DNA from 3 places in the Candidatus Pelagibacter bacterium nBUS_29 genome. Region 1 is predicted to be linked to each of the others. Evidence: riboswitches for the same ligand, from Rfam matches in the RefSeq annotation. Region 1 holds a riboswitch; each other region holds the start of a gene.
What was found. Region 1 has a riboswitch for S-adenosylmethionine ahead of ACIJYA_RS04590 (homocysteine S-methyltransferase family protein). Riboswitches for the same ligand answer to the same signal wherever they lie in the genome.
Positions count from the first base shown of each region.

Region 2: another riboswitch for S-adenosylmethionine. It lies ahead of ACIJYA_RS05945 (homocysteine S-methyltransferase family protein); the one in region 1 lies ahead of ACIJYA_RS04590 (homocysteine S-methyltransferase family protein).
Region 3: another riboswitch for S-adenosylmethionine. It lies ahead of ACIJYA_RS03160 (O-acetylhomoserine aminocarboxypropyltransferase/cysteine synthase family protein); the one in region 1 lies ahead of ACIJYA_RS04590 (homocysteine S-methyltransferase family protein).

Region 1 is NZ_CP172843.1:835,384-845,364, forward strand. It holds gene moaC (cyclic pyranopterin monophosphate synthase MoaC) at 1-452, shown strand, start outside; gene ACIJYA_RS04540 (MoaD/ThiS family protein) at 464-733, shown strand; gene ACIJYA_RS04545 (molybdopterin synthase catalytic subunit) at 733-1,185, shown strand; gene msrP (protein-methionine-sulfoxide reductase catalytic subunit MsrP) at 1,172-2,077, shown strand; gene ACIJYA_RS04555 (sulfite oxidase heme-binding subunit YedZ) at 2,077-2,646, shown strand; gene ACIJYA_RS04560 (DUF779 domain-containing protein) at 2,650-2,997, opposite strand; partial or broken gene ACIJYA_RS04565 (aldehyde dehydrogenase family protein) at 3,042-4,593, opposite strand; gene ACIJYA_RS04570 (DUF1244 domain-containing protein) at 4,904-5,149, shown strand; gene moaB (molybdenum cofactor biosynthesis protein B) at 5,150-5,650, opposite strand; gene ACIJYA_RS04580 (sulfite exporter TauE/SafE family protein) at 5,665-6,411, shown strand; gene ACIJYA_RS04585 (putative 2OG-Fe(II) oxygenase) at 6,450-7,040, shown strand; SAM riboswitch class V at 7,133-7,196, shown strand; gene ACIJYA_RS04590 (homocysteine S-methyltransferase family protein) at 7,205-8,107, shown strand; gene ACIJYA_RS04595 (DMT family transporter) at 8,100-8,987, opposite strand; gene ACIJYA_RS04600 (YbaK/EbsC family protein) at 8,984-9,466, opposite strand; gene glnA (type I glutamate--ammonia ligase) at 9,602-9,981, shown strand, end outside.
Region 2 is NZ_CP172843.1:1,107,888-1,117,868, forward strand. It holds gene coxB (cytochrome c oxidase subunit II) at 1-491, opposite strand, end outside; gene ACIJYA_RS05935 (RsmE family RNA methyltransferase) at 552-1,253, opposite strand; gene ACIJYA_RS05940 (haloacid dehalogenase type II) at 1,270-1,941, shown strand; partial or broken gene ACIJYA_RS05945 (homocysteine S-methyltransferase family protein) at 1,944-3,006, opposite strand; SAM riboswitch class V at 3,138-3,203, opposite strand; gene ACIJYA_RS05950 (winged helix-turn-helix transcriptional regulator) at 3,350-3,709, opposite strand; gene ACIJYA_RS05955 (CDGSH iron-sulfur domain-containing protein) at 3,839-4,075, shown strand; gene ACIJYA_RS05960 (DoxX family protein) at 4,079-4,456, shown strand; gene ACIJYA_RS05965 (pirin family protein) at 4,457-5,293, shown strand; gene ACIJYA_RS05970 (quinone oxidoreductase family protein) at 5,297-6,271, shown strand; gene ACIJYA_RS05975 (DUF2721 domain-containing protein) at 6,264-6,668, opposite strand; gene ubiA (4-hydroxybenzoate octaprenyltransferase) at 6,718-7,584, shown strand; gene ACIJYA_RS05985 (ABC transporter ATP-binding protein) at 7,590-9,332, shown strand; gene ACIJYA_RS05990 (3-deoxy-D-manno-octulosonic acid transferase) at 9,332-9,981, shown strand, end outside.
Region 3 is NZ_CP172843.1:582,733-592,713, reverse strand. It holds gene ACIJYA_RS03210 (hypothetical protein) at 1-225, shown strand, start outside; gene ACIJYA_RS03205 (GNAT family N-acetyltransferase) at 266-703, shown strand; gene ACIJYA_RS03200 (methylated-DNA--[protein]-cysteine S-methyltransferase) at 684-962, shown strand; gene ACIJYA_RS03195 (DMT family transporter) at 1,515-2,366, opposite strand; gene ACIJYA_RS03190 (AEC family transporter) at 2,383-3,282, opposite strand; gene ACIJYA_RS03185 (homoserine dehydrogenase) at 3,282-4,574, opposite strand; gene ACIJYA_RS03180 (hypothetical protein) at 4,571-4,798, opposite strand; gene argC (N-acetyl-gamma-glutamyl-phosphate reductase) at 4,798-5,817, opposite strand; gene rpsI (30S ribosomal protein S9) at 5,851-6,288, opposite strand; gene rplM (50S ribosomal protein L13) at 6,290-6,748, opposite strand; SAM riboswitch class V at 6,887-6,953, shown strand; gene ACIJYA_RS03160 (O-acetylhomoserine aminocarboxypropyltransferase/cysteine synthase family protein) at 6,956-8,284, shown strand; gene ACIJYA_RS03155 (COX15/CtaA family protein) at 8,314-9,339, opposite strand; gene ACIJYA_RS03150 (chorismate mutase) at 9,383-9,673, shown strand; gene ACIJYA_RS03145 (50S ribosomal protein L33) at 9,674-9,865, opposite strand; gene ACIJYA_RS03140 (MerR family transcriptional regulator) at 9,867-9,981, opposite strand, start outside.

The sequences.
Region 1 (9,981 bases):
CCAAAAAAGAAACGCACAGAAGAGCTTTAGCCTCTGGCAAAATTTTTGTTGGTAAAGAAGTATTTAATCTAATTAAAAATAAAGAAATGCCTAAAGGAGACCCTGTATCTTTAGCAGAAGTTTCTGCAGTTTTAGGAGTTAAAAAAACTAGTGAATTAATTCCTTTATGTCATCCACTACCAATCGACCATACAGCTTCTAAAATTATTATGCACGATAAAGATAACACACTTGAAGTGTTTTGTGTTGTTTCTGCATATGCAAAAACAGGTGTGGAAATGGAAGCAATTATGGGAGTAAATGCTGCTTTAATAACTATTTACGATTTAAGTAAAATTGTTAATCCTCATTTAAAAATTCATGATGTTAAGCTATTAATCAAAGAAGGTGGAAAAAGTGGTTTGTGGAAAAATCCAGAAGGGCTACCTAATTTTTTAAAAGAAATATTTTAATTAAAATATTAATGAAGGTACAGATTGAGCTATTTGGGGCAAGTCGAGACTTTAGTGATAAAAATTTTCTAGAATTCGAAATAAAAAAAAATTCAACAATTAAAGATATTAAAAATAAAATAATAGAGTATTTAGACAAAAATTTTATAGGTAATGAAAATTTTAAAAAGATTGTAAATTCATCTGTATTTTGTTCTAAAAGTAACAATATTGTCAGCGACAATTATAAAATAACAAGTAATGAAAAAATTGCTATTATACCCCCTATTGGAGGAGGTTAATGCTTCATACAAAAGTAATAAATATAAAAGAAAAAAAACTTTCAATTTTAGAAGCTGAAAATTTTATTTCATCTTCTCAATTTGGAGCTTCAATCTTTTTCTCTGGAACTGTAAGAAATCAAAATGATAATAAAAGTGTAGTAGGAATAACTTATGACAGTCATGACGCTCTTGTTATAAAAAGTTTTGAAGAAATTTACAATGAAGCTGATCAAAAGTTAAACATTAAAGATAAAGCAGTATTTATTGAGCATGCAAAAGGATATTTGAATCTCGGAGAAATTAGCATTATCATTGCTATTGCATGTAAGCATCGTGATGAAGCGTATGCTTTGTCTAGATATGTTATTGAAGAAATTAAGAAGAGGTCCCCAATTTGGAAAAAAGAACATTATACAAATAATGAAAGCGAATGGTTGAAAGGTAATCCAATAGTTCATGAAAAAAATTAAATATTCAGAAATTACACCAGAAAAAATTTATAATAACAGGAGATCCTTTATTAAATCGATTAGTATAGGGGCTGGTTCTATTGCAATGACCTCTCTTCCCTTTACTGGAGATGCTTTATCGGAAGAAAAAAATAAAAATACAAGTTACAAAGATATTACCACATATAATAATTATTATGAGTTTGGCACCTCTAAAAGTGATCCCTACATTAATTCCCAGAATTTTAAAACAAAACCTTGGACTATTAGTATTGAAGGTGAAATTGAAAATCCTATCAATATTTCAATGGAAGAAATTTCAGAAATGTTTGTATCAGAGGAAAGAATATATCGTCTTCGATGTGTAGAAGGATGGTCGATGGTAATTCCTTGGATGGGTTTTTCTTTAAGTAAGTTACTATCTAAAGTAACCCTAACTTCTAAAGCTAAATATGTTGAGTTTGAAAGTGTTTATGACCCAGATCAAATGAAAGGTCAAAGATATCCAGTTTTAAATTGGCCTTATAAAGAAGGATTAAGAATTGATGAAGCATTGCACCCATTAACAACTGTAGTAACAGGTTTGTATAATAAAAAACTTCCAAATCAGAATGGGGCACCTTTGAGAATATTTGTCCCTTGGAAATATGGATTTAAAAGTGCGAAAGCTATTGTTAAAATTAAATTAGTAGAAAAAATGCCAACTTCTTCATGGATGTGGGCATCACCCAGAGAGTATGGTTTTTATTCAAATGTTAATCCCAATGTTAATCATCCAAGATGGTCACAAGCTACAGAAAGAATTATAGGAAATGATATTTTTGCACCTAGAGTAAAAACTTTAATGTTCAATGGTTATGAAGAAGAAGTGGCTAGTTTATATACTGGTATGGATTTAAAAAAATTTTTTTAATGAAAAGATTTTTAAAACCAAGTGTTTTTATTTTAAGCCTTTTTCCATTTTTAATAATTACTTATAAAATTTTTTTTAATCAACTAGGGCCAGAACCTGTAAAAGAGATAACTCATCATACTGGTGAGTGGACGTTAATATTTATTATTTTAACATTAGCGATGACACCTTTTAAAAAAATTACAAAATTAAATGTCTGGATATCATTAAGACGTATGCTTGGATTGTTTGTTTTTTTTTATGCTACAATTCACATGTTAACATACGTGGTTATTGATTATCGTTTAGATTTACAAAGTATTTCAAAAGATATTTTTACAAAAAGATTTATCTTTGTTGGATTTGCAGCATGGCTCTTATTGACACCTCTTGCTTTAACTTCTTCAAAAAAAGCAATGATGTTATTAAAAGATAAATGGAAAAAAATTCATCGATTGATTTATATTATTGCAATATTAGGGGTGGTTCACTTTATTTGGTTGGTTAAAAAAGATTTAACAGAACCACTAATTTATATGGCAATAATATTAATACTTTTACTATTTAGATTTAAATTCAAAAAAGTTTAATAATTAATTTATATTTGTGTTTTCTGGAATACAGATCTCTGATCTAGTCAAAAATCTTCTTCCAGTTCCATTGTCTAAAGAAAACATTCCACCCATTCCCTTAATACAATCAATAATTAAATCTGTATTTTTCCATGCCTCATGTTGAGTTTCACTAATATAAAAGGGAATATCTCCAATTTTACCAACTAAAACATCATCGTCACTTACTTGAAATTCTTTGACAGGATAACACATTGGAGCACTACCATCACAACAACCACCTGATTGATGGAATAATAAATCATTACCATGAGTTTTTTTTAAATCTTCTATTAACTCAAGTGCTGTAGGTGTGGCTGAAACTTTCATTTTTATGTGGCCCGTATTTATTACGGGCCAATATAATATATCTGTTAAAAGAAGCCTAATTTTTTTTCACTGTAAGACACGTGTAAATTCTTAACTTGTCTATAGTGATTAAGCATCATTTTATGGGTCTCTCTACCGATTCCAGATTGTTTGTAACCTCCAAAGGCAGCGTGAGCTGGATAAGCATGGTAACAGTTTGTCCAAACTCTACCAGCTTGGATTCCTCTTCCCATTCTATAAGCAACATTTCCATTTCTAGTCCAAACACCTGCTCCTAAACCATAAAGAGTATCATTAGCAATTTCTAATGCATGTGCTTCATCTTTAAATTTAGTGACAGATACAACTGGTCCAAAAATTTCTTCTTGGAAAACTCTCATAGAGTTGTCACCTTCGAAAATAGTAGGCTGAATGTAATTTCCTTTTTCCAAACCACTGTTTAAGTTGGCAACTTCACCTCCACAAAGAACTTTAGCCCCCTCTTTCTTACCTAGATCAAGATAAGATTTTATTTTTTCCATCTGTTCTAATGATACTTGAGCTCCAATCATAGTTTCCATTTTTAAAGGATTGTCTTGAGTTACAGCTTTTGTTCTAGCAACAGCTCTTTCCATAAATTTATCATAGATAGAACTCTTGAACCAACACTCTACTTGGACAAGTGCAAACTTCACCCTGGTTAAGAGTAAACATTGCAAAACCTTCCATGCACTTATCAAAGAAATCATCATCTTGATCCATAACGTCTTCAAAGAAAATATTTGGAGATTTTCCACCTAATTCTAAAGTGATTGGAATTAAGTTTTGTGATGCGTATTGCATAATCAAACGTCCAGTTGTTGTTTCACCAGTAAAAGCTATTTTTCTTATTCTTTTTGATGAAGCTAATGGTTTACCTGCTTCCAAACCAAAACCACTCACAACATTAACTACTCCTGGAGGTAACAAATCACCAATAAGTTCCATTAAAAGTAAAATAGATGCTGGTGTTTGTTCAGCTGGTTTTAGAACTACACAATTTCCTGCAGCTAACGCAGGTGCAAGTTTCCATGTTGCCATTAGTAAAGGAAAATTCCAAGGAATAATTTGTCCAACAACACCAAGTGGTTCAGGTATATGGTAGGAATATTCACTGTTACTTATTTCAGAAACAGAACCTTCTTCAGCTCTTATCACTCCTGCAAAATATCTCCAGTGATCTACAACTAACGGTAAATCAGCAGCCATACATTCTCTAATTGGCTTACCATTATCTAAACACTCTGCGGTAGCTAATAGTTCTAAATTTTTTTCAATAACATCAGCTATCTTAAGTAATATATTTGATCTTTCAGTTATTGATGTAATTCCCCAAGTAGGAAATGCAGCATGTGCTGCATCTAATGCTGATTCAACATCTTTAGAATCAGATCTTGGAACTGAACATATAACCTCATTATTAATTGGGCTTACATTGTCAAAATATTTACCTGATTTAGGCTCAACAAACTTACCACCAATAAAATTTCCATATTTTTCTTTATAAGGAAACTTTACTTTTAAGTGAGATGTATCCAGTAAAGGAGACTTCCCAGCTTGTACTGTTTCTGTACTCATTATTTTTACCTCTCTATTTTTTTTGTTTATGATCTTATTTTTTTTTGTAGATATTTTAGAACGTTTCTTGGTCGCAGACGTTTTTGTAGCAACTTTTTTTTTTGTTTTGATTTTTTTTCTAGAAACTTTGACTTGTTTAGCCTTTTTTTTCTTAGTTTTTGAGTTTGCTATTTTTTTTTCTTAATAGCCATGGGAATAGTTAACTAAGGTTTTGTATCAAAGTCTATTTGTAATATATTTTATATTCTACTTTTGATTGCATCTAATACTACATCTTGTGCTCATAAAATAACTGACTAATAGTAAGTTTATGAATGATAATAAAAAAATAGAAATTCAATCAGCAACATTTGAAAGATTGTTAAAACATTTGGATGAAAGAAAAGATGTTCAAAATATTGATTTAATGAATTTAGCTAACTTTTGTAGAAATTGTTTGTCTAGGTGGTACAGAGAAGAAGCTGAAAAAAAAGGTGAAACTATATCTGATCCAGATGCAAGAGAACATGTTTATGGAATGCCTTATTCAGAGTGGAAAGAAAAATATCAAAAATAATTATTTTTCTTTCAGTCTTGGAAATAACTCAACAAAATTACAAGGTTTATGATTAATATCTAATTGATGTTTTAAAATTCCATCCCATGCATCAATAACACCACCAGAAGAACCTGGTAAAGCAAAAACATATTTACCATTTGCTAATACTGCGCATGCCCTAGATTGTATTGCAGAAGTTCCTACTGTTTTAAGACTTATTGTTCGAAAAACTTCTCCAAAACCAGGTATTTGTTTGTCTGCAACCTCTTCTATTGCTTCTGGGGTAATATCTCTTCCAGTAAGCCCTGTTCCTCCAGTAGTGATAACCACATCAATATCTTTTTTATTAATCCAATCTTTTAAAATTAAAACAATATCTTCTTTGTTGTCTTTACATATTTTTCTATCAATTAATTTATGGTTAGCTTCTTTAATTTTTTCTACAAGAATAGCTCCAGATTTATCATTATCAAATGTTCTGGTATCTGTTACAGTCAATAAAGCAATATTTACATTCATAAAATTTTTTAAGCATGATTATATTATCAATATTTTTTCTTATAACATCAATATTATATTCTAGTGTTGGTTTTGGAGGTGGGTCTACTTATCTGGCTTTAATGTTAATATGGGAAATTCCTTTTTACATCATTCCAATATTGGCATTATGTTGCAACATCATTGTGGTTTCGGGTAATTCAATAAATTATATAAAATCTGGTAATTTTAGTCTCAATCTTCTTTTACCCTACGTAGTGGGGTCTGTTCCTTTGGCATTTTTTGGTGCTTCATTATCAATTTCAAAAGAATTATTTGAAATATTGTTATTTATAATTTTAACTATTGCTGGAATTCTATTATTAAATAGAAGTAAATTTTTTGATAGTAATAAAATTAAGATAAATCAAATCCCAAAAAAAATATCTATTCTTATTGGTTGTGTCATAGGATTTATTTCAGGAATTGTAGGTATCGGTGGCGGTATCTTTTTAAGTCCAATACTTTTTTTAATAAAAGCTGGTTATCCAAAACAAATTGCTACAACTGCATCCTTATTTATTTTAATAAATTCTATTTTTGGAGTGGCTGGACAATTAACAAAAGATATTGTTTTAAATCAATTCTTAAATTTCTGGCCTCTTTTCTTGGTAGTCTTTATGGGTGGTCAAATTGGTAATTTTTTAAATATTAAGTTTTTATCGAATAAAACCTTGTCCTTAATTACATCTTTATTGGTCATATTTGTGGCTATAAGGATGGGTTTAAAGCTATTACCATAATCTTGATTTAATTAACATTTACTATATCTAAACATTCAATGAAAAATATTAAACCTTTTGGGCCAACAATTGGAAGAACAAGAATTTCGAATAAATTTTTTAAATGTCTAAATAATGAGTTTAATGAAAAATCTAAATCAAAAAAAATTGACTATAGTTCTAAATTAGCAAGCCAAATTAAAAAAGAATTAAAAATTTCAGAAAAATTTGTCAAAATAAATCTAGAAAAAGAATTAAAGAACCATATTACAAAATTTTTAAATAATGAAAAAATTAAGAATATAAAAGAAATTAAGATCTTAAATTTATGGGTTGTTCGACAATTTAAAGGTGAATACAACCCTATTCATTACCATGAAGGAGATTTATCAGGTGTGGGTTACTTAACAATACCTAAAGATATGACTAACAATAAAATGGTAAAGAATAAAAAGATTAAAACAAATGGAACTATAGATTTCATAAATGGACAAAAAGGTTTTTTAAGCAAGAGTATATATAATGTGGTACCAAAACTTAAAGAACTTATCATTTTTCCAAATTATTTACTTCATACTGCTTATCCTTTTAATATTAATGGTGAACGTAGATCGTTTTCTTTTAACGCAAAAATTATATTAAAAAAATAATATACAAATACAAATATAATTAGTATAAATAATTTTGCCGATTTGATCTTATTGCGGGCATAAACTGCTAAAAAGAATAATTCCCACAAAATCAATAAGCGAGGTAGTTGAACTATATTGTACACCTAGCATAAAGCTGAAGTACTAAAAAAGTAAGGACTAAAGTGGATTTAAATTTTTTCAAAAAAACAAGGGTGCTAGATGGTGGAATGGGCCAAGAACTTCTAGCAAGAGGCATGAAACCTAACGGAACATTATGGAGTGCTAACGCTATATTAGATGAAAATTACCATCAACTCTTATCTGATACACATAGGGATTTTATAAAAGCTGGTGCTGAAGTAATAGTCACAACAACTTTTACAACAAGACGAAAAAGATTAAGAGATAACAATGTTGAGGAAAAATTTGAATACTTAAATAAAAAAGCTGGTCAAATCGCACATGATGTTAAAAAAGAATTTCCAAATATTCTTGTAGCAGGTGGAATACCTCCTCAAAATTTAACTTACGAGGCAGATGAAAGAAGTGAAGAAGAGATTATTAAAAACTTTAATGAACAGGCAAAATTATTAAATCCTTATGTGGATTTTTTTTATTTTGATGTATGGAGTAGCATTAAAGAATTTAAGTGTGGAATAGAGGCAATTCAAGAATTTAATAAACCTTATCTCATTGGTATTCATATATCTGAAGGTATAAATTTACCGAGTGGTGAAAATATTTCAGATATTAAAAATATTATTGATGAACAATTACTTGGTATTATGCTTTCATGTGTGTCACCTGAAAACTATGAGGCTAATCTTGAGGAGCTAAAAAGTTTAAATGTTCCTTTTGGCTTTAAGATAAATGGGTTTATAACTACTAAACCCAAAAATGGTTACACCTCAACTTTCTCAAAATCTAATGGTAATCCAAATGAATTCTTAGGACAAAGAAAAGATCTTACACCTAAAAAAATTGGAGAAATTGTTAAAAAATTTAAAGATAACGGTGCAACGATATTAGGAGGGTGCTGCGAAACTAGGCCAGCACACATAAACGCAATGGCTGCAGTTAAATAGTTTTTTTATTATCAGCTTTTTTAACAAAATAGATACCAATACAGACAGCTATTAGAGATATTAAAACCTTAATCGTTATTAATTCTTTCAAGAATATATATCCTAGTATAGTGCCAAATATTGGTATTAGATACGATACTTGTGATTGAAAAATTAAACCATTGTTTTTTAAAATTCTGAATCTTAATAACCAAGCAACGCCTGTTGGCACTATACCAAGATATATAACTGATATTAATGAGTCAGTTCGTGGAATTGATTGCCAAGGTTGCTCTATAAAACTCATTAATGGTAATAAAATTATAATTGCCCAAATTAAAATTGACCCTGTTACATTTTCATTTTTTTTCTTACTTATCTTTAAAGTTAAAACGCCACCAACAACATAACAAGTTGAACCGAGCAATATTAGTAATGCTGAGTTGAAATTATTTTTATCAATTAAGATATTATCAGAAAATAAAAATACGATTCCTGAAAATCCAATTAAAATTCCAAATGTTTTTACCAAATTGAACTTTTCATTCTTAGTAAAAAAATGTCCAAGAACAGTAGAGCTTAATGGTGTAGTAGACATTAATATCGCTGCTAAATTACTTTGAACAGACTTTACCCCATATGCTATTAAAAAAAATGGCGCTACTAAGTTGATAAATCCAATCATAGCAAACCAATGCCAGTCCTTTGAAAATGCTTCTATTTTTATATTTTTGTAATAACAAAGAAGTAAAACTGGAATTGCTCCAAAAAAAACTCTTAAAAAAGCAATTGTCACGGGTCCAAATGAATATGTTGCAATCTTAATATTAAAAAAAGCTGACGCCCAAATTAAAGCTAATGTTGTTAATAAGATGTAATCTATTAATTTTGGTTGTCTCATTCTGTTATCTCTTTTATTTCACCGGTAGTTAAAATTTTTAATTGACTAAAATCTATTCTAAAGACACAATTTGGGTGCCCAGCTGCAGCGAAAACCGTTTTAAATCTATTTAAATTACTATCAATAAAAATTTTTACTTTATTTAGGTGCCCAACAGGTGAAACTCCTCCAATTGTGTAACCAGTAATTTTTTTAACATCATTTGGATGGGCCATGGACACATCTTTTTCATCTAAAATTTTTTTAAGTTTATTTAAAGAACATCTTTTATCGCCTGATACCAAACAAAGTACAAAGTCATTACCTGAATTAAATAGTAAACTTTTAACAATTGCCCCAACATTGCAACCTAAAGCTGTAGCCGCATCCTTTGCTGTTCTTGCTGTTTGCTCTAAACAAATAATTTTGAGATTTGGATCAAAATCTTTAATAGTTTTTCCAGCTCTTTTGACTGGTTCTTTTTTTAATAAAGGGTTCACTGTAAATAATTATTTAATAATATTGCATAAATACACCACTTATGTGAAAATTGCATAGGTGTTATTTATTAAATAAGCAATATTTTTCAAGATTATTTTGTTATTTAGCAGTTATAAAATTATACAGGAGATACAATGAGTGCAGCAAATGTTTTAAAATTTATAAAAGAAAAAGAAGTTGAATTTGTAGACTTAAGATTTACAGACCCAAGAGGTAAACTTCAACATCTAACAATGGATGTAACTATTGTTGACGATGAAATGCTAGATGATGGAGTTTTTTTTGATGGCTCTTCAATAGCAGGCTGGAAAGCTATTAATGAATCAGATATGATTTTAAAACCTGACACTTCAAGAATGGAAATGGATCCATTTACCTCTCATAATACATTGATTCTGTTCTGTGATATTTTAGATGCTGTTAAAAAATCCCCTTACGAAAGAGACCCTAGAGGAACTGCTAAAAAAGCAGAGGAATATTTAAAATCTTCAGGTGTTGGTGATAAAGCTTTTTT
Region 2 (9,981 bases), 270 kb from region 1:
TCTACTGAAAGTAGTCTTGGTTGATTTTCTTTTAAGTCTTTTGTCTCAATCATATATGAGTCAAAAATAATATTTTCATCTGGATACTCATAACCCCAATACCACTGGTAACCTATAGCCTTAACCGTAACATCTGCTTTTGGAATAGTGTCTTGTTTGTATAGAATTTTGAAAGATGGTACCGCTATAACAATCAGAATTAAGCATGGAATTAAAGTCCACAACACTTCGATTGCAACATTATGTGTTGTCTTTGATGGGTTTGGATTTCTTGAAGCTCTAAATCTAATAGACACGTAAATCATCAAAAATAATACGAAGACACTGATTGCAATTATAATAGGTAGTAACAAATTATCATGAAAATTAACTATCTCCCTCATTGACTGGGATGCAGCATTCTGAAAACCTAGTTGCCAATCTTTTGGTTGATTAGCAAACGCGTTTGATGAATAAAAAATAGTTAGAAATATGTATAAAAATTTTTTCATTTGTAAACACTATATAGTTCGTCTTTTGTAAAATTACACTTTACTTTTCGCGACAAAATATCAATTTATTGCATAATTTATGATCGATATAGCTGAAATCACAGCTGTTTCTGATCTCAGTATGTTTTCATTGATTTTAATTGGCTGAACACCTTCAAATTTAAGAATCTGTTCTCTTTCCAATTCAGAAAAGTCTCCCTCCGGTCCAATTATTACACAAGTTGGCTTAGACGTTATTTGATCTGTATCAATTTTATTATTTTTTGAGTTTAAATCCGTAAATATTAAATCCATGTTTTTATTTTTCAAAAAAGATTCCAAAGATTGAGGGTCTTCGATTAAAGGAACGTTAATCCGATTAGATTGTTCGGTTGCTTCAATAATGACTTTTTCAACTCTCTCTTTATTAATCTTACGAACAATAGTTCGATCAAATATTATGGGTAAAAACTTTGTAACACCTAACTCTGTAGCTTTTTGAATCATAAAATTAAAATAGTTTGATTTAATGGGTGAAAAAGCAAGCCATAATTCTTTGGGGTTTTCTTTTTGTCTCAATTGATTGGTAATATTAAATTTAACGATACTTTTTGAAATACTTAAAATTTTTGCTTCCCACTCTCCGCTACTATTAAATAATGAAAAAACTTCATTTTCTTTAACTCTCATTACTTTACTCACATAATGAGATTGTGATTTATCAAGTGTAGCTGTTAAATTAAGTGATAAACTTTCACTATAAAATAATCTAATATTACTCATTAAGACAAGTTTAATTATGAAAAATATTAAAGCAATAATTTTTGATGCATACGGCACATTATTTGATGTCAATTCAGCAGCAGAAAAATGTAAAGAAAAAATTGGTAATAAGTGGGAAGGTTTTGCAAATTATTGGAGAACAACTCAACTAGAATATACTTGGCTTAGAAGTTTGATGAAAAGACATAAAAATTTTTGGCAAGTGACTGAGGATAGTTTGGATAAGTCAATGCAAGCTTATAAAATTGACCTCTCGATGAGAAATGAGTTGTTAGATCTTTATAAAATCCTTTCACCATTTTCTGAAGTTACAGAAGTTTTAAAATCACTTAAAGAAAAAAAATATAAACTAGCTATTCTCTCAAACGGCACACCCACCCTTCTCAATCAATTAGTTAAAAGTAATAATTTAGAAAATATTTTTGATGATATTTTTTCAATCGAAGAAGTAGGGATTTATAAACCAGACACAAAAGTTTACGATATGCCAATTAACAAATATCAAATTAAAAAAAATGAAGTTGCTTTTTTGAGTGCAAACACTTGGGATGTATCAGGTGGAGGAAATTATGGTTATAATTCTATTTGGGTAAACAGAAATAATAATATTTTTGATAAACTTGACTACCAACCAAAGTTGGAGATCAATAACTTAAAAGATCTGTTACCCAATATAAAATCTAATTAAAATTAAGCCTTATCTCCATAATCAGTCATATGTTTTGGAATTCTTTTATTTTTTCCATACATAAAATGATTTTCCATTTTTTCTCTATATTTACTTGCTGGAACAGTTAATCCAACTGACTTCTGCAACTTCCCTAATCAGCATTGAATTAGCTCCACAGCAAACACCGAGATAATTTATCCCTAAATCATTTGCCTCTTTTGCGAATTGACCTATTTCATATCTATTACAAAAATGTGGATCTAAAGCTGTTGGGAATGTTCTTCCATGTGGAGAAGGACAGCCACAATCGGCTCTGTCAGGCAAATTAAAAAAAGTTGGAAATTTTTCATTAGTTCTATATGGAATTGGTAAAGCACCTACATGACATTTGACTGCTTTTCTAATCTCCTTTAAGAATGGCAACATTGTTGCTGGTCCTCTAAAACAATTTAAGCCCACAACATCAGCACCTCTTTGTTCCAGCTCTTTACATGTATCTACTACAGACTTTCCATCTCTCATTTTGTTTTCACCCATTGGAGAAATTGTTAATACAGTTGGAAGATTAGCTTTCTTCATTACTTCAAGAGCTTTAAAAGCTTCTTCAGCATAATAAAAAGTTTCACCAATTAACATGTCCGCACCTTCATCAACTGCCCAACCAATCATTTCAGAAAACATGCCTTCAACTACTTTTTGGCCTTGCTTATCATCTTCCTTCCAAATATTTGAGTTAGAAATATTTCCAGCCATTAAATTTGGCTGAGATCCTTTAGGTGTATCCAAAGCAACCTTTTTTGCAATTTTTAAAGCAGAACGATTTAGCGGTTCAAGTAATTCTTCTTTACCTATAACTCGCATCTTTTCTCTATGTCCATTGTAAGTAAAGGCTTCAACAATATCAGATCCTGCATGTTGAAATTCTCTATGCAAATTTTCAAGAACTTCTGGATGATCTAAAGATACCATTGGCACAAATTCTCCAGATGCCATATATCCACGTTTCTCTATTTCAAATAAAAAACCTTCAGCACAAATCACAGGTCCTTTATCTAATCTTTCTTTTAGTATATTTGTTTTCATTTTTTCTCCAATACAGAGTTAAGAGGCTTAAACTTTGATACAAATCAAATCAATTTATTTTGAAATAGCTCTTCCCTCCATTAATTTGGAGAAAAGAAACTAATTAACCAAAGAGGGTAAAAATTAGCTCTTCTCTCCTTTTTAGTGCTTTAGCAAAATGCTGGGCGCACAATACGGTTCAAATACCCGATTTTAATTTGAGAAAATTTCAAAAAAAAACCACCGGCTAAAGCGGTGGTTGAAGTGTCGCTTTAGCAGGATTTTTAAAGCGCTCTGCAATTTAACTTAAATCAGCGCTAATCAATACAATCACAAATAAACAATGTTGTCAAAAGAATAAGCTTTATCTTATTCTGTTTTCTTCAAAGTTTTTATTAAGTTTTAATGAGATAGTTTTAGTATTTCTTTTATTCCAATCAGAAAAAGATTTCAAAATAGGAATTACTGATAAGCCAAATTCAGTAAGTGAATACTCTACTTTAGGAGGCACTACTTGATGAACTTTTCGATTAACAATACCATCTATTTCTAACTCTTTAAGTTGCTTAGATAACATTTGTTGAGTGATAGTTTTTAATACTTTCTTTAACTCATTAAATCTTACCCTCTTTTTGTGAAACAGTGTAAATAGAATTCTTATTTTCCACTTACCGCCAAGAAAATATATAGCTCTTTCAGCTGGGCAATTAATTAATTCTTTCATATCTACTTAAATAACTATTTTATTTTAATTATCAAGGTATGTTTATACATACTAGTATGATTATTTTGCGTACTTGCATAATTTACAACAAATCATTAATTATGTTCGATATTAATCGAAAGGGTAAATATGACTAAAGGACAGAGTGCTGGCAATGGACCAATTGCAGTAGAAGTTGAAAAAGATAAATCTTATTATTGGTGTTCATGTGGACAATCAAAAAAACAACCATTTTGTGATGGATCACATAAAGGAACTGATTTTACTCCATTAGCATACAAGGCAGAAGAAACAAAGAAAGTATTTTTTTGTGCGTGTAAACAAACTAACAATGCACCATTCTGTGATGGTTCACACAATAAATAAATTATGACAAATATATTAGATTTAGTAGCAAGGTTTTTTATTTCACTTATTTTTTTATTAAGTGGAATAAATAAAATTGGAAACTATGAAGGAACTGTTGGTTGGATGGAGTCCTTAGGTATGCCTGGTATTTTTTTAATCCCAGCAATCATATTAGAAATCGTTGCTTCAATACTAATAATAACAGGATATAAAGTTAAAATTTCAGCAGCTTTGCTAAGTGTATTTTGTATAGCCACTGCGATTATTTTCCATAGTGATTTAAGTGATCAAATGCACTTTATTTCATTTATGAAAAACATTGGTCTTGCTGGAGGATTTTTATTTCTTGTTGTTAATGGAGCTAAAGATTTTAGTCTTGATAAAAAGTTTGGAAATTAAATGTCAAATATAGAAGTAAGTAAAATTATAGACCCTATTCCAGCATCAGATGGTGCTGGAGTAAAATTAAAAAGAAGTATTGGTGTTGAACCAAATTACTTTGATCCGTTTTTAATGTTGGACGAATTTGGATCAGAAAATAGTGAAGATTATATTGCAGGTTTTCCATCCCACCCTCACAGAGGAATTGAAACAGTCACCTATATGTTAGCTGGAGATTTTGAACATAAAGATAGCACTGGTGGCGAAGGTAGAATGACTGCGGGAGATGTTCAGTGGATGAAAACAGGAAGTGGAATAATTCATTCTGAAATGCCAGCAATGAAAGAAGGTAAGCTTCATGGTTTTCAATTATGGGTAAATATGCCTGCTAAATTGAAGATGAGTAAGCCTGAATATATTTATATTGATGCAGATAAAATGAGTGTTCACAAAGATGGAGATAAACAAGTTAAAGTCATAGCTGGTAAATATGAAAATGCTGAAGGCCCTGTCAAAGGTCATAATGTTGAACCAGTTTATTTTGATGTTGAATTAAATAAAGACAAAGAATTCAATTTTAAATTACCATCAACTCATAATAGTTTTATTTATTTGATTAATGGTGAAATCGAAATAGGCAAAAATAAACATGATAATGTTAAAGATAGTACTTTAATACTATTAACTAGAGGTGAGGATTTAACTGTAAAAGCAAAATCAGATGCTAAGTTTTTAGTGATTTCAGGAAAGCCAATTAACGAAGAAATTGCAAGAGGCGGACCCTTTGTAATGAATACTAAAGCTGAAATCTTGCAAGCAGTACAAGATTATCATAATGATACATTTGTAAAATAAATTATGAAAGCTGTAGAAATTAAAAAAAATGGTGGGCCTGAAGTTTTAGAGCTTAAAGATATTACTCTAGATAAGCCAGGCACGGACCAGGTAACAATAGAACAAAGAGCTATTGGTCTTAATTATATAGATACTTACCACAGATCAGGTTTATATCCTTTAAAAATGCCAAGCGGTTTGGGTTTGGAGGGTGCAGGTGTTATTACTGAAGTTGGAGACAATGTAAAAGATTATAAAATTGGTGATAAAGTTTCTTATGCTGGTATTCCATTAGGATCTTATTCAACACACAGAAATTACCCAACAAAAAATCTTGTAAAAGTACCAGAGGGTATTGATCTTGAGGTTGCAGCAACTTTGATGACAAAAGGTTTAACTACATTTTATTTATTACATAAAACATTTCCCGTAAATTCAGGACAAACAATTCTTTATCATGCAGCAGCTGGAGGAGTTGGTCAAATATTTGGTCAGTGGGCAAAAAGTTTAGGCTGCACAGTTATAGGTACTGTTGGTTCAGATGAAAAAATAAATATAGCAAAAGAAAATGGCTACGATCATGTAATTAATTATAATAAAGAAGATTTTGCAAAAAAAGTTTTAGAAATTACAGACGGTAAAGGTGTTCCTGTAGTTTATGACGGTGTAGGTAAAGACACTTTAGATGGATCTATTGAATGTTTGACAACAAGAGGAATGATGGTTTCATTTGGAAATGCATCAGGACCATTGTCAGATATAAACGTTCCTAAAATGCTTCAGCCAAAAGGTTTATATCTTGTAAGACCTGCTATGCAGCAATATCTATCTACTAAAGAAGAGCTAGATGAAGCATCTAAAGTAATGTTTGAAAAAATTAGTTCTGGAAAAGTTAAGATAAAAATATTTAAAAAATATAAATTAGATGAAGCAGTTCGGGCTCACCAGGATTTAGAGGGAAGAAAAATTTTAGGTCCTGCAGTAATTATTCCTAACTAACATCCACATCCATATCAGCCATATGCAATTTAAGTGCATTAGTTGAGATATGAATTTCTCTAATAAAGAAAAGAATTGAAATTATCATAGATAAACAACAAGAGCCAAAAATTAATCTTGCAATAAATATTTCATTTAAATAAAGGCCTAGTACGGTCATCATATTGAACAAAAATCCAAAAGCAGCAAACATAATAGTCCATCTCAAAAGAGTAATTCTTCCACTTAGGTTTATAAATTGTTTTTTCCACTCATGAGGAATATGGTTTTCGTAAACGTGTTCATCATGAAGTTCTCTAATAAGCTTACTAAGTGAATGAAATCTATTACTATAGATGCTCATTAGCAAAGGAATAGCTGGAAACATTAGTGCTGTAACTGTGTAATCTATATTCATACGAATCAATTTGATTATGAAACTAGCCTTTGTTATTTACAAGTAAATTATGAACCAAATAAAGCTATTTATTGAGCTCACAAGATTAGGAAGGCCTATTGGTTTTATGCTTTTGTTTTGGCCATGCCTTTGGGGGCTTACAATAGTTTACGATTTAAATTTAGATTTATTAAATTATTTTTTTTATTCTGCGCTTTTTCTTTCAGGCTCAATATTAATGCGCTCAGCAGGATGTATAGTAAACGATATAGCAGATAAAAATTTTGATAAAAAAGTTGAAAGAACTAAAAATAGACCCATTGCATCTGGTAAAGTTTCTATAAAGCTTGCATCAGTATATGCTTTATTTTTATGTGGTGCTGCTTTTTTAGTATTAATCAATTTTAATAATTTCACGATCTTGATGGCTTTGATATCTATGCCATTGGCTTTTACATATCCGTTAATGAAAAGAATTACTTATTGGCCACAATTATTTTTAGGAATTACATTTAATTATGGGTTAATTTTAGCCTGGATTTCAATTTCAAACGAAATTTCAATAGTTCCAATTATATTTTATCTTGGAGCCATATTTTGGACACTAGGCTACGACACAATTTATGGGTTTCAAGATATTAAGGATGACGAGATAATAGGAGTAAAATCAACTTCAATAAAGTTTAAAAATGATCCAAAAAAATTTTTGTATATTTCATACTCTTTATTTATTTTATCCTTGTTTCTAGTAGGGATATTAATGCAATTTAAAATCTATTATTTTTTATTTATGATAATACCAACTCTGCACCTATTAGTATTTCAAGTTAAAAAATTAAATACTGGATTATCTAATGACTGTTTAACTAAATTTAAAAGTAATAATTTGTTAGGGTTAATAATTTTTATCAATATTGTTATTGGAAAATTAATATAATTAAAATGATAAAATCAAAAATATTCAAAAGACTTTATCAAGATTATACAAAAAAATTTATTGGTAAAATTTTATTAGCTGCTTTTTTTTCTATAATAGTTGCTTTAAGTACTTCGGCAACAGCTTGGCTTTTAGATCCAGCAATAGAAAAAATATTCATTAACAAAGATCAAACCTTAATTATCTTAATTCCACTTGCAATTATTATTGCCTTTAGTGCAAAAGGTATTTCTCTTTATTTTGCAAAACTTATTATGATTAATGTATCTGAGGAAATTAAAAAAATTTTACAAACAGATATGTTAAAATCTTTTATTAGGGCTGATACTGAAATTATTGAAAGTAAACACTCTGGTAAATATATTTCAAATTTAAATTTTGATGTAAATCAAATCACAAGAATGTTAGCAGAAGCATTTCTAAGTATTTTCAAAGACGGTCTTACATTAATAGGATTACTTTGTGTGATGTTTTTGCAAAACTGGAAGCTTTCCTTAATTGCAATTATCATGATTCCACTTGCCTCTATCACTGCAAAAATTTTAGGAAAAAGAATGAGTAAAATTTCAACTCAAGCACAAGAAAAATCTGGGGATTTAAATAGATATTTGATTGATCTTTTTAAAAATCATAAGATTATTAAGATTTTTCAAAGAGAAAATTATGAAGAAAATAGATCTGAATCATTTGTTAATGATTTGAAAGAAAAATCTGCAAAAATTTCAGCTGTATATATTAGATCAGCACCAGTGATGGAAATATTAACAGGTATAATGATTGCAATTTTGATATTTTATTCTGGAAAATTGATCATTAGCGGTGAGATTGCGATAAATAATTTTTTTTCATTTCTTGCAGCAATGATGCTAGCTTATCAACCTGTAAAAACACTTACTAAAGTTAATATTTCAATATCACAGGGTTTTGCTGCTGCAGAAAGAATTCTACCAATTATAGATATTGAAAATAAAATTAATTTCAATGAAGATAAAGATAGATTGGTAATTTCAAATGGAAATATAATTTTTGAAGATGTTGACTTTACCTATAAGTCCAATCTGAATAATAAGGTCCTTCAAAATATTAATGCAAAATTTACTGGTGGTAAAATGACCGCGTTAGTTGGTCATAGTGGATCTGGTAAATCAACATTATTGAACATGATACCAATAATTTATGCCCCAACTAATGGTGCTATACATATAGACAATCAAGATATATCAGAATTTAATTTAGCATCTTTAAGAAGTGAAATATCCATTGTAGATCAAAACACAACATTATTTGACGATACAGTCTTAAACAACATTAAATATGCTAGACCAGAAGCTAGCAATGAAGAAGTTTTGGAGGCTGCAAAACAATCGATGTGTAAAGAGTTTATTGATAATTTAGAGAATGGTTATGAAACCATGATAGGTGAAAATGGAGTAAAATTATCTGGTGGAGAAAAACAGAGACTTTCAATAGCAAGGGCTTTTTTAAAGAAAAGTAAAATAATATTATTAGATGAGGCGACTTCATCATTAGACTCTGAAACTGAAGAAAAAATTCAAAAAGCATTAAGTCAGTTAATTTTAAATAAAACTACTATTGTAATTGCACACAGGTTATCAACAATTCTTAATTCAGATAATATATATGTAGTCGATAAAGGTAAAATTATTGACTCAGGAAAACATGAGGAGCTTTTAGCTCAATCAAAAATTTATAAAAATTTTTATGAACATCAAATTAAAAAAAATTAATGTATTTTTTTTACAATATATTTACCAACTTAATAATTATAATATCGCCTATAATCATTTTTTTTCGAGTAATTAATGGTAAGGAAGATATAAAAAGAGTTCAAGAGAAATTTTGTATATATTCTCAAAAAGAAAATAAAAAAAAAATTTGGTTACATGCAGCTAGTGTTGGTGAGCTAATGAGTATAGTTCCAATTATTAGAAAATTAGAAAAAAATAAAAAAATAAATAATATTTTATTAACAACATCCACAACTAGTTCTGCAAAAATTTTTAAAAAACTTAGATTAAAAAAAACATCACATGTATATTTTCCATTAGATAATAATTATATTGTAAAGAAGTTTATTAAATACTGGCAACCAGAATTAGCAATTTTTATAGACTCAGAAATATGGCCAAATATGATCAAAAATTTACATTTGAAAAATATTCCAATCATAATTATGAATGCTAGAATTACAGAACGTAGTTTTAACAAGTGGCAAATTTTTCCAAATTTTGCAAACCAAGTATTTAATAAAATATCATTAGCATTACCTCAAAATGTAGAGACCTTTAAATATCTCAAATTGTTAAAAGTTAAAAATATAGAGGTTGCAGGTAATTTAAAATATTTTGGTGAAAAAAATAATCAAGATCATGCTAA
Region 3 (9,981 bases), 250 kb from region 1:
GCAAATTTAACGTTCGCTGCTGACAAAGTAAAAATTATGAATATGGATATTAGCGATTTAATGGTTAGAGGATTTGAAATTTTTGATGTTTCAGTTGATGATAGTAAAGTTTATTACACTCTAAAAATGAAAGTTTTAGATGATAAAATGGTAAAATATCCTCCTGTAATACTTTGTGTGGTAAATCTAAAAGATCTGCATACAGCTTGTTTAGATATAAATTAAATCTATAATATTAATAATTTAAATTAATAAAATGAAGTAAATGATTAGAAAATTAGAGAAAAAAGATAAAGAAAATTGGGCTAAATTATACAATGGTTATGCTGATTTTTACAAAGTCTCAATGAATAAAGAGATTTTAGACACTTTATGGGATTGGATTCAAGATGATACTCATGATGTTAACGGAATTTGCTTTGAATTAAAGGATAAAATTATTGGAATTGCCCATTATAGAACAATGCCAAGACCAATTAAGGGTCAATATATTGGTTTTTTAGACGATATGTTCGTAGAGCCAGAATTTAGAGGTCAAAAAATAGCTCAAAAACTCATTAGTCACCTAAAATCATTATCTAAAGCCAATAATTGGAATGGAATTCGTTGGATCACCCACTCTTCCAATGCCACTGCAAAAAAACTATACGATAAAATAGCCAATAACACAGGTTTTGAACTTTATGAACTTAAAGGGGACTAAGTTTCAGTTAAAGGTCTGGAATTATTTGAGAAAAATACCAAAAGGTAAAGTTAAAACATACCTTGAAGTTGCTAAAGCCATTGGAAAACCTAAAGCTTTTAGGGCTGTTGCTAATGCTGTAGGTAAAAACCCCTATTCTCCCAAAATACCCTGTCATAGAGTAATCAGATCTGATGGCAGCCTTGGTGGCTACTCAGGAAAAGGTGGTATTCAGCAAAAAAGGCGATTACTGAGGTTAGAGAAGGTTTTCATTAAATAGCGTTTTTTATGTACCAAATCCTTAAATTAACCGCTAAAATAAACACTTTTAAGCTATTATAATCCTTTTTCCCATAAATAGTATTATGCACCCTTTAGTTGTACTAGATATCGATCTTTGCTTAAAATAAGGTGCTCTATGGCCGTTTAAAGCGTATATTCGGATAGTGCATTGCTCTAGTTTTCAATGATATCAATACTTTTAGAAGATGAAAAAACAGCTTGTTTTTTTAGTTATTTTCGCTCCCCTCCTGCACTTTGATCTTAATTATTTATGTTAGAATGTTTAAAAGTGTTGATATTAAACAATTTTAATCAATCACAATAAATTTGATTTGTTGATATAATTTTTATTAATATAAAATTGAATATTGGATTAATGATTATATTATTATCGCTAATTATTGAGGTTAATTGAATATATAGTAATATTTTTTTTACTATATTACAATTTTATTTATATATTTTATAAATTAAATTAATCAACAATTACAATTGTTTAGTGTATAAAATTAATCTAATACATTAGTATTTAGTAAATAATTTATTACTATTAATTTAATTTGCTTAGATAGTATTCTCTCCTAGAGATATATAGACCACTTAATACTATAATGAAAAGACCAAGATAAGTCCAATTATCAGGAAGTTCATGGAAGAAATAATAACTAATAATGATATTAGTGATAATCTCTGTATAGCCTAAAGGAGCTAATTTAGAAGCATCAGCATATTTGAGTGATAAAATGATAAAAAGATGCGCTACAGAGGCTATAAGGCCGATTATAGCCATCATGATCCACTCATTTGGGGTTGGATTAACCCACACTGAAGGCAAAAACACACTAATTATCGCTAACCCTACTACACCAGTAAATAAAAGCGTTAAAAGCGAATTATCTGAAGTACTTAACTTTCTAGTTATTACTAAATAGAAGCCATAACAAACACCGCAAGCTAGAGCTGCTAAAGTGGCTAAATTAACATCTATGAATCCTGGCCTGATAACAATTAGAGTCCCTAAAAAACCTACAAGCACAGCTGACCATCTTCTAATACCAACTTTTTCACCAAGAAAAAATGGGGATAAAGCAGTGCATGTTATTGGGGCAACAAATGCAAGTGTTAATGCTTTAGGAAGTGAAATTACTGATATTGAATAGAAGAAACATAAAGTTGAAAAAGCAAGAATTATTCCTCTGACAAGCTGAAGCTTAGGTCTTTTGCTCCAAACAAGGGTTTCTCTATAAAATAAAACCATTAAAGAAAGCGTGAAAACAACAGTGAAGAAATATCTAGCCCAAGTTATTTGAAAAACATCCATTGTAAGACTTAGATGTTTAGCAATTGCATCCATTACCGGAACAATCATCCAAGCAGTAGCATTTAATATTATTGCCTTCATTCAAGAAGGATACTGCTTAATAGAAGTATTTTAAAGCAAAGAATAAGGTGATTGGTATAGTTATAAATGACATGACTGTTGATACAACGATCATACTCGCAACACTATCAACAATCTTTTTAGGAGAATACATTGAGCCGACTAGGTATGTTAATACAGCACTTGGCATCGCGCATTGAATTAATAAAACCCCTGCAGCAAATCCAGATAAATTAAAAAACTTTATTATCATATAACCAATTACTGGACCAATTATCACTCTTCCGATTGATGATATGAATGCAGATTGAAATGAAAAAACTTTAAATCTTGTTAACGCTATTCCTAACGACATAAGAATTAAAAAAATAGCTGTATATGTAAGCATCATTGTAAGATTAACGATGTAAACTGGTGACTCAATTTCAAAATAAAGAAATAATACTGAAATTATTATCGCATAAAAAGGTGGATTTTTAATTATTAGATCAAGATCAAACTTTCTGCTTGCTAAAAAAACACCTAAAGTAAAGTGGAATAAAATGACTAGTGAAGATATTGTTGCAGCTACACCTAAACCCTGACTGCCATACGCGAATAAGCAAATTGGTAAACCCATATTTCCTGTATTAGGTAAAATGAAAGGAGGTAATTCTCTAATAATTTCTTTTTTAAGAGCAAATAAAAAAACAATTCCTGTTAAAGCAAAACCATTGATAGCTAATAGAGCATACCAAAAATAATTTGTAAATATTTCAAAAGTAATTCCAGTTGTTGTTATTGAATAAAACACCATTGCTGGGGTACCAATATTTGCTGCAAAATTAGTAATGAAAGAAGTATCCAGTTTTGGATTTTTTTTACCTAAAAAATAACCAATGCCGACAATAAAAAAAACAGGAAATAAAACTTCAAAAAGTTTTAAGTAAATATCCATTAATTATACAATCTGATTAAAACTGGTGTTTTAAGAATATTTTTATTTTTCTTAAATATAGATAAACAGTTATTACAATTAAGTTCAGAAGTTTTATGAGTTATTATAACAATAGTAGCTTTATCATCTTTTTTATTAGGGGTTTGAATTAGCCTTTTTACAGATATATTATATTTAGCTAAACGGTTTGTAATTTGAGATAAAACACCTGGCTTATCTTTTACCTCAAATCTTAAATATAAAGAATTTACATAATTGTTAACATTATATGGTTTTAAGGATTTTAATTTATTAACAGAAACACCCAGAGGTTTTTTTATATTACCTCTTAAGATAGATAATAAATCAGACAACAATGCAGAAGATGTAGGACCTGGGCCAGCACCCTCTCCTTGTAAAATACTTTCACCAATAGGTTTTCCTTCAAGGATAACAGCATTCATTACACCGATAACGTTACCAATATAAGAATTTTTACTTACAAGGCATGGATGTACTGTTTCAAATAAATGACCATTTTTCAACTCAGATATTCCAAGAAGTTTAATTCTTAAATCTAATTGGTTTGCAATTTTAATATCTTTAAGATCAATTTTCTCAATTCCTTCCATTAAGCATTTGTGTTTAGAAATTTTACTATTAAATGATAATGATGATAAAATTCTAACTTTTGCGAAAGCATCAAAACCATTTAGATCTAATTTTGGATTTCCTGGTTCTGCATATCCAAGTTTTTGAGCTTTTTTTAGAACATCAGCAAAACTTTGGTTCGAATTTTCCATTTCTGAGAGAATATAGTTAGATGTACCATTTAAAATCCCATAAACTTTTGAAATTTTATTAGTAGCCAAACCTTCTTTAATTGATCTTAATATCGGAATTCCTCCAGCAACAGATGCTTCAAATTCTAGATTGACATTATTTTGTTCTGCAATTTTTGCTAATTCGTTACCGTGTTTTGAGATTAATGCTTTATTTGGAGTTATTACGTGAATTTTCTTTTTTAAAGCAGTCTCAACAACTTTTTTTGAAATCCCATCCGATAAACCTATAGCTTCAAACAAAATATCAACATTTGTTTTACTAAAAATATCTAACGGGTTTTTAAAAAATATTTTTTTATTAATTCTAAATTGTCTTTTTTTATTTATATTTCTAGCTGATATGGCTACAACATTAATCTTCTTGCCTGTTTTAAGCTCAATATCTTTTTTTTTAGTATTCAATTCATTAAGCAAATAAGAACCTACTTGTCCAAGACCTACTACAGCAATATTTATTGATTTTTTCATTGGTTTATATCCAGATATTTACTTTTTTTAGTATAGTCATCTATATAAATCTTATATTCGTCATAACTCATATTTGTTATGTCTTCTGACTTTTTTAATACTTCAGATAATTTTTTTTGATCTTCACTTTTTTTTACCACATCTTCTGTCCAATATTTAGAATCTTTGTTTAATGAACAATTATTTAAAATAAAAAAAATAAAAAAAATAAAGACTAATTTCATTATAAAGCTGTTTTAATTGGGAAATCAAATTTCATATTTAAATTTTGTACTGCTTGACCTGCTCCACCCTTAATCAAATTGTCTATAGCTGAAATTATTACAATCTTATTTTTGTATTTAGATTTACAAACAGAAATGAAACAATTGTTTGAGTTAATTACATCATTTGTACTTAACAGACTATTTGCTTCTAAAATTTTTATAAAATCATCATTCTTATAAAAATCTGTTAGTGTCTTAATTATTTTTGACTGAGTAACACCTTTTTCTAGATCAATATAAATAGTACTTAAAATACCTCGAAACATAGGAGTTAAATGAGGCGTAAAATTAAAACTTAATTTCTTTTTAGTGAATTTTCTTAACATTTGATCAATCTCTGAATTATGTCGGTGAAAGCCAACACCATAAGCACTTAAAGATTCATATAGGTTTTTATCTTTATATTTTTTATGGACAGCTCTACCAGCTCCTGAATAGCCAGATTTAGAATCCATTATTATATTGTTAACTTTAACTAATTTTTTTTTAAAAAGAGGAATTAAAGGTAAAAGTATTGAAGTTGGATAACAACCCGGACAAGATACAATCTGATATTTACCTATATCTTTTCCGTTAACTTCTGGAAGACAGTATATACTTTTCTTAATTAAATTTACTGCTCTGTGTTTTTGTTTGTACCATTTTAAATATTCTGATTCATTTTCTAATCTAAAATCAGCAGCTAAATCAATTAAAATGATATTTTTTGTTAAATGTTTTGAAATATCTTGCGCTTCTCCATTAGGTAATGCTGTAAAAACTACATCAACATCTTTTAAAAGTTTTTTATTAAATTTAATAATTTTTGGTAATTTTTTTCCTGAAAGAGATTTGTCATAACTAGAAATATTTTTTCCTACAGAACTATTTCCGCATAGAAATCTTATGTTTATAAATTTGTGTTTAATTAATAATCTAATTAATTGAACTCCAATATATCCAGTTGAACCAGCAACCAATGCATTAAGCTTAGGCATAATTTATTATAACAGTTTAAAATTAAAAAAGAATTATCTTTTAGAGAATTGGAAGCTTCTTCTAGCTTTTCTTCTACCAGGTTTTTTTCTTTCAACTGCTCTAGAGTCTCTGGTTGTAAGTTTTTCGGTTTTTAATGTAGATTTTAAATTTTCATCAAACATAACTAAAGCTTTAGAAATACCATGAACTAAGGCACCTGCTTGACCAGTTGGACCTCCCCCACTAACACTACATCTAACATCATAGTCAGTAGATTGTTTGATTATATCAAAAGGTCTAGTAATTTGAAGATGATGAAATTCACTTGAGAAATATTCATTGAATAATTTTCCATTTACATAAATCTTTCCTGAACCTTTTTTTAACCAAACTTTTGCAATTGAAGTTTTTCTTCTACCCGTTGCATACTTACTGTCTTTAAAGTCTAATTTTAGTTTAGGTGTTTTTGATGCTGTTTGAGTATTTTCCATATTAGTTTCTAACTAAGTTTTTGCTGTTTAATTTGCCTAACTCAATAATTTGAGGATTTTGTGCTGCATGTGGATGATCACTACCTGTATAAATTTTTAATTTAGTTAATTGTTTTCTGCCTAACACTCCACCAGGGAGCATTCTTTTAACGGCAAGCTTTAAAGTTTCACCTGGTTTTTTTTCGTGTAATTTCTCAGGTGTAGTCTCTTTAATTCCACCTGGGTGGCCAGTGTGTCTATAATAGATTTTATCCTCAAATTTTTTTCCAGTAAATTTTGCTTGTTCGATATTTTTAACTACAACAAAATCACCATGGTCCATATGAGGAGTATAAGTAGTTTTGTTTTTGCCACGAATGATTTTTGAAATAACAGTTGCTAATCTACCAACAACAGCATTAGTTGCGTCTATCTCGAACCATGATGATGTTACTTGGTCTTTTTTTACAAATTTTGTCATTGTGCCAGGATTAATACTATTATTAATTGCAAAGTCAATTTGATATTTGGCTTGCATTACAATACTTATCTGTTAAAAGGTTCAAGCCGATTTGATCCTATTGCGGGCATAAAACTGCTAAACAGGAATTTACACATCATTATCGGTAGGCATTTGAACTGTATTGTGCGCCTTACATTAAGTTAAAGCACTAAAAAAGGAGTAAAAATGAGTACAAAAAGAAATAATCCAGAAACTATCGCAATTCATGGTGGAGACTACAGAAGTGATACTGCAACAAATGCTGTAGCAGTTCCTATCTATAGAACTACATCATATCAATTCAATAGCACGGAGCATGCAGCCAACCTGTTTGCATTAAAAGAGTTTGGCAATATTTACACAAGAATCATGAACCCAACCAATGATGTATTGGAAAAAAGACTGGCGGCACTTGATGGTGGCTTAGCAAGTTTAACCGTTTCATCAGGACAAACAGCTTCAACTTTTGCAATATTAAATGTTGCTCAAGCTGGAGATAATATTGTTAGTTCAACAGATCTTTATGGTGGAACTGTATCTTTATTCACGCATACTTTAAGCAAACTTGGTATTGAAGTAAGATATGCTGACCCTTCTGATCCAAAAAACTTTGAAAAAGCTATAGATGATAAAACAAGAGCTTTTTATGGAGAAACTTTACCGAATCCATATTTAAGAGCTTTTCCTATCAAAGAAGTTTCAGATATTGGAAGAAAATACAATATACCACTTATTGTTGATAATACAGCTGCACCAGTAATTTGTAAGCCATTAGAACATGGGGCTGCTGTTGTGGTTTATTCGCTGACAAAATATATAGCAGGTCACGGAACTGTTGTTGGTGGAGCTTTAGTTGATGGTGGTAATTTTGATTGGACAGCAGATCCAAAAAGGCAACCTCTTTTCAACGAACCTGATGCTAGCTATGGAGGTGTAGTTTGGGGAAAAGCTGTTCCAGAACTTACAGGTGCTAATGTTTCTTTTGCAGTAAGAGCAAGAGTAACAATTTTAAGAGATCTTGGCTCAGCACTATCACCTGATAATGCCTTTGGCGTAATTCAAGGTTTAGAAACCGTAGCTTTAAGAATGAAACAACATTGTGAAAATGCTTCTAAAGTTGTTGATTATTTAAAGAAACATAAAGCGGTCGATAAAGTGATTTATGCTACTGAACATAATGATGAAATAAATAGTAGAGCTAAAAAATATCTTAAAGGTGGTTATGGTGCGCTAGTTGGCATTGAACTAGCTGGAGGTATTGAAGCAGGAAAAAGATTTATTGAGTCTTTGAAAATGTTCTACCATGTTGCAAACATTGGTGATGCTAGAAGCTTAGCAATTCATCCGGCAACAACAACACATAGTCAACTTACTGAAGATGAATTAGCTGCAGCTGGAGTAACACCTGGTTATGTAAGATTGAGTATTGGTTTGGAGCATATAGACGATATCATTGATGATTTGGATCAAGCTTTAGAGAATTCTTCTAAAGGTAAATTAAAAGCTGTTAGTTAATTTGAGTTTTATATGTCAACAAATAGAAACTAATTAGTTTTTTCCTCATACCTGGATATGTAGAGAAAATATAAAGTCGATAATATTATTAAAATAGAATTTATCTGGTGTAAAGATGCATAAATAATCTTTACTCCAGATAAAATAGTTAATATTCCTAACACAACCTGTAAAAACAAACTTATCCCAATAATTAAAATTGGTTTTCTAAATATTTTATTTGTCTCCTTAAAAATAGAAATTAACAGAAAAATATAAACTATCATAATTAGGTAAGCTAAATTTCTATGTAAAAATTGTACAATAGAAGGATTATCAAAAACAGAAATGTTTAAAAATTCAATCATTTTACTATCATCCGGAAAATAAGAAGCGCCCATTAAAGGCCATGTATTATAAATGGTTCCAGCATCCATACCTGATACAAAAGCACCAATAATTAATTGTATAAATAGCAAAACAAGAAAAAATTTAATAAAAAATAATTTAATAGAAATTTGATTAATTTGTAGTTTGGTCAATTTTAAGATATTCCAAAAAACCATTGAAAGGATAATAAAGGCTGTAAACAAATGTATGGATAATCTATAATGACTGACATCAATTCTATTTACCAAACCACTGGATACCATGTACCATCCTAAAAAACCTTGCAAGCAAACTAAAATAAAAATTATGCCATATCTTTTTACAACCCATAAACCATTTTTAATTGCAAAATATAGAAGCGGTAATAATGTAATCAAACCAATTAGTCGACCTAGTTGTCGATGAGCCCATTCCCACCAAAAAATTAGTTTAAACTCATCTAAAGTCATATTAAAGTTTTGTTCCTGATATTCCGGGATTGTCTTATAAAGATTAAAATAATCTATCCATTTATCACTTGTTAAAGGGGGAAGAAAACCTACAAATACTTCCCACGTTGTAATGGATAGACCTGAATTTGTTAATCTTGTTAGACCACCTACTAAGATAATCAAAATAATCAATGATAATAATATAAGTAACCAAATTTTTAATTGATAATTTATATGACTATTCGCACTGTACATGTGTAGATAAATATAATAATTATTAATTAATCCAATAAATTAAATGTCGCCTAATAACAAAAAAAAATTAAATATAATTAGAGTTAAGCTTGATAAACTTGATAATAAGCTTCTTTCTCTGATTAAATACAGAACAGGCCTAGTAAAAGAGGTGCTTAAGTTAAAAGAGTTTAAAAAAGAAATAGTTGACCAAAAAAGAATTAATTTTATCCTTAACAAAATTAAAGGAAAATCAAAAAAATTAAAAATCGATCCAAAAATCACTAATAGAATATGGAAAAATATGATCTGGTCATATATCGACTACGAGAGAAGAAATTTTAAAAAAAAATAATTACTTGCTATGTGGTGGAAGTTTTTTTTCCACAAAAGTTTCATGTTTTCTAGTTGCAGGATTATATTTTTTAGCAGACAGCTTTACTTTAGCTTTTTCACCACCAGCAGGTTTTTTAACATAATAAAAGAATGGACTGTCAGGTTTAGACTCTGGAACAAGTCTAACTTTTACGTGTGTTTTTTTAGCCATATTATTTTAAATTTTTTAAGTTTTTTACAATTTTAGAAATTTTAACTAATTTATTTCTTAAATTAACAGCTTTTATAGAATTATTTGCAATTTCGTCAAGTTCTAAAGACTCGCCT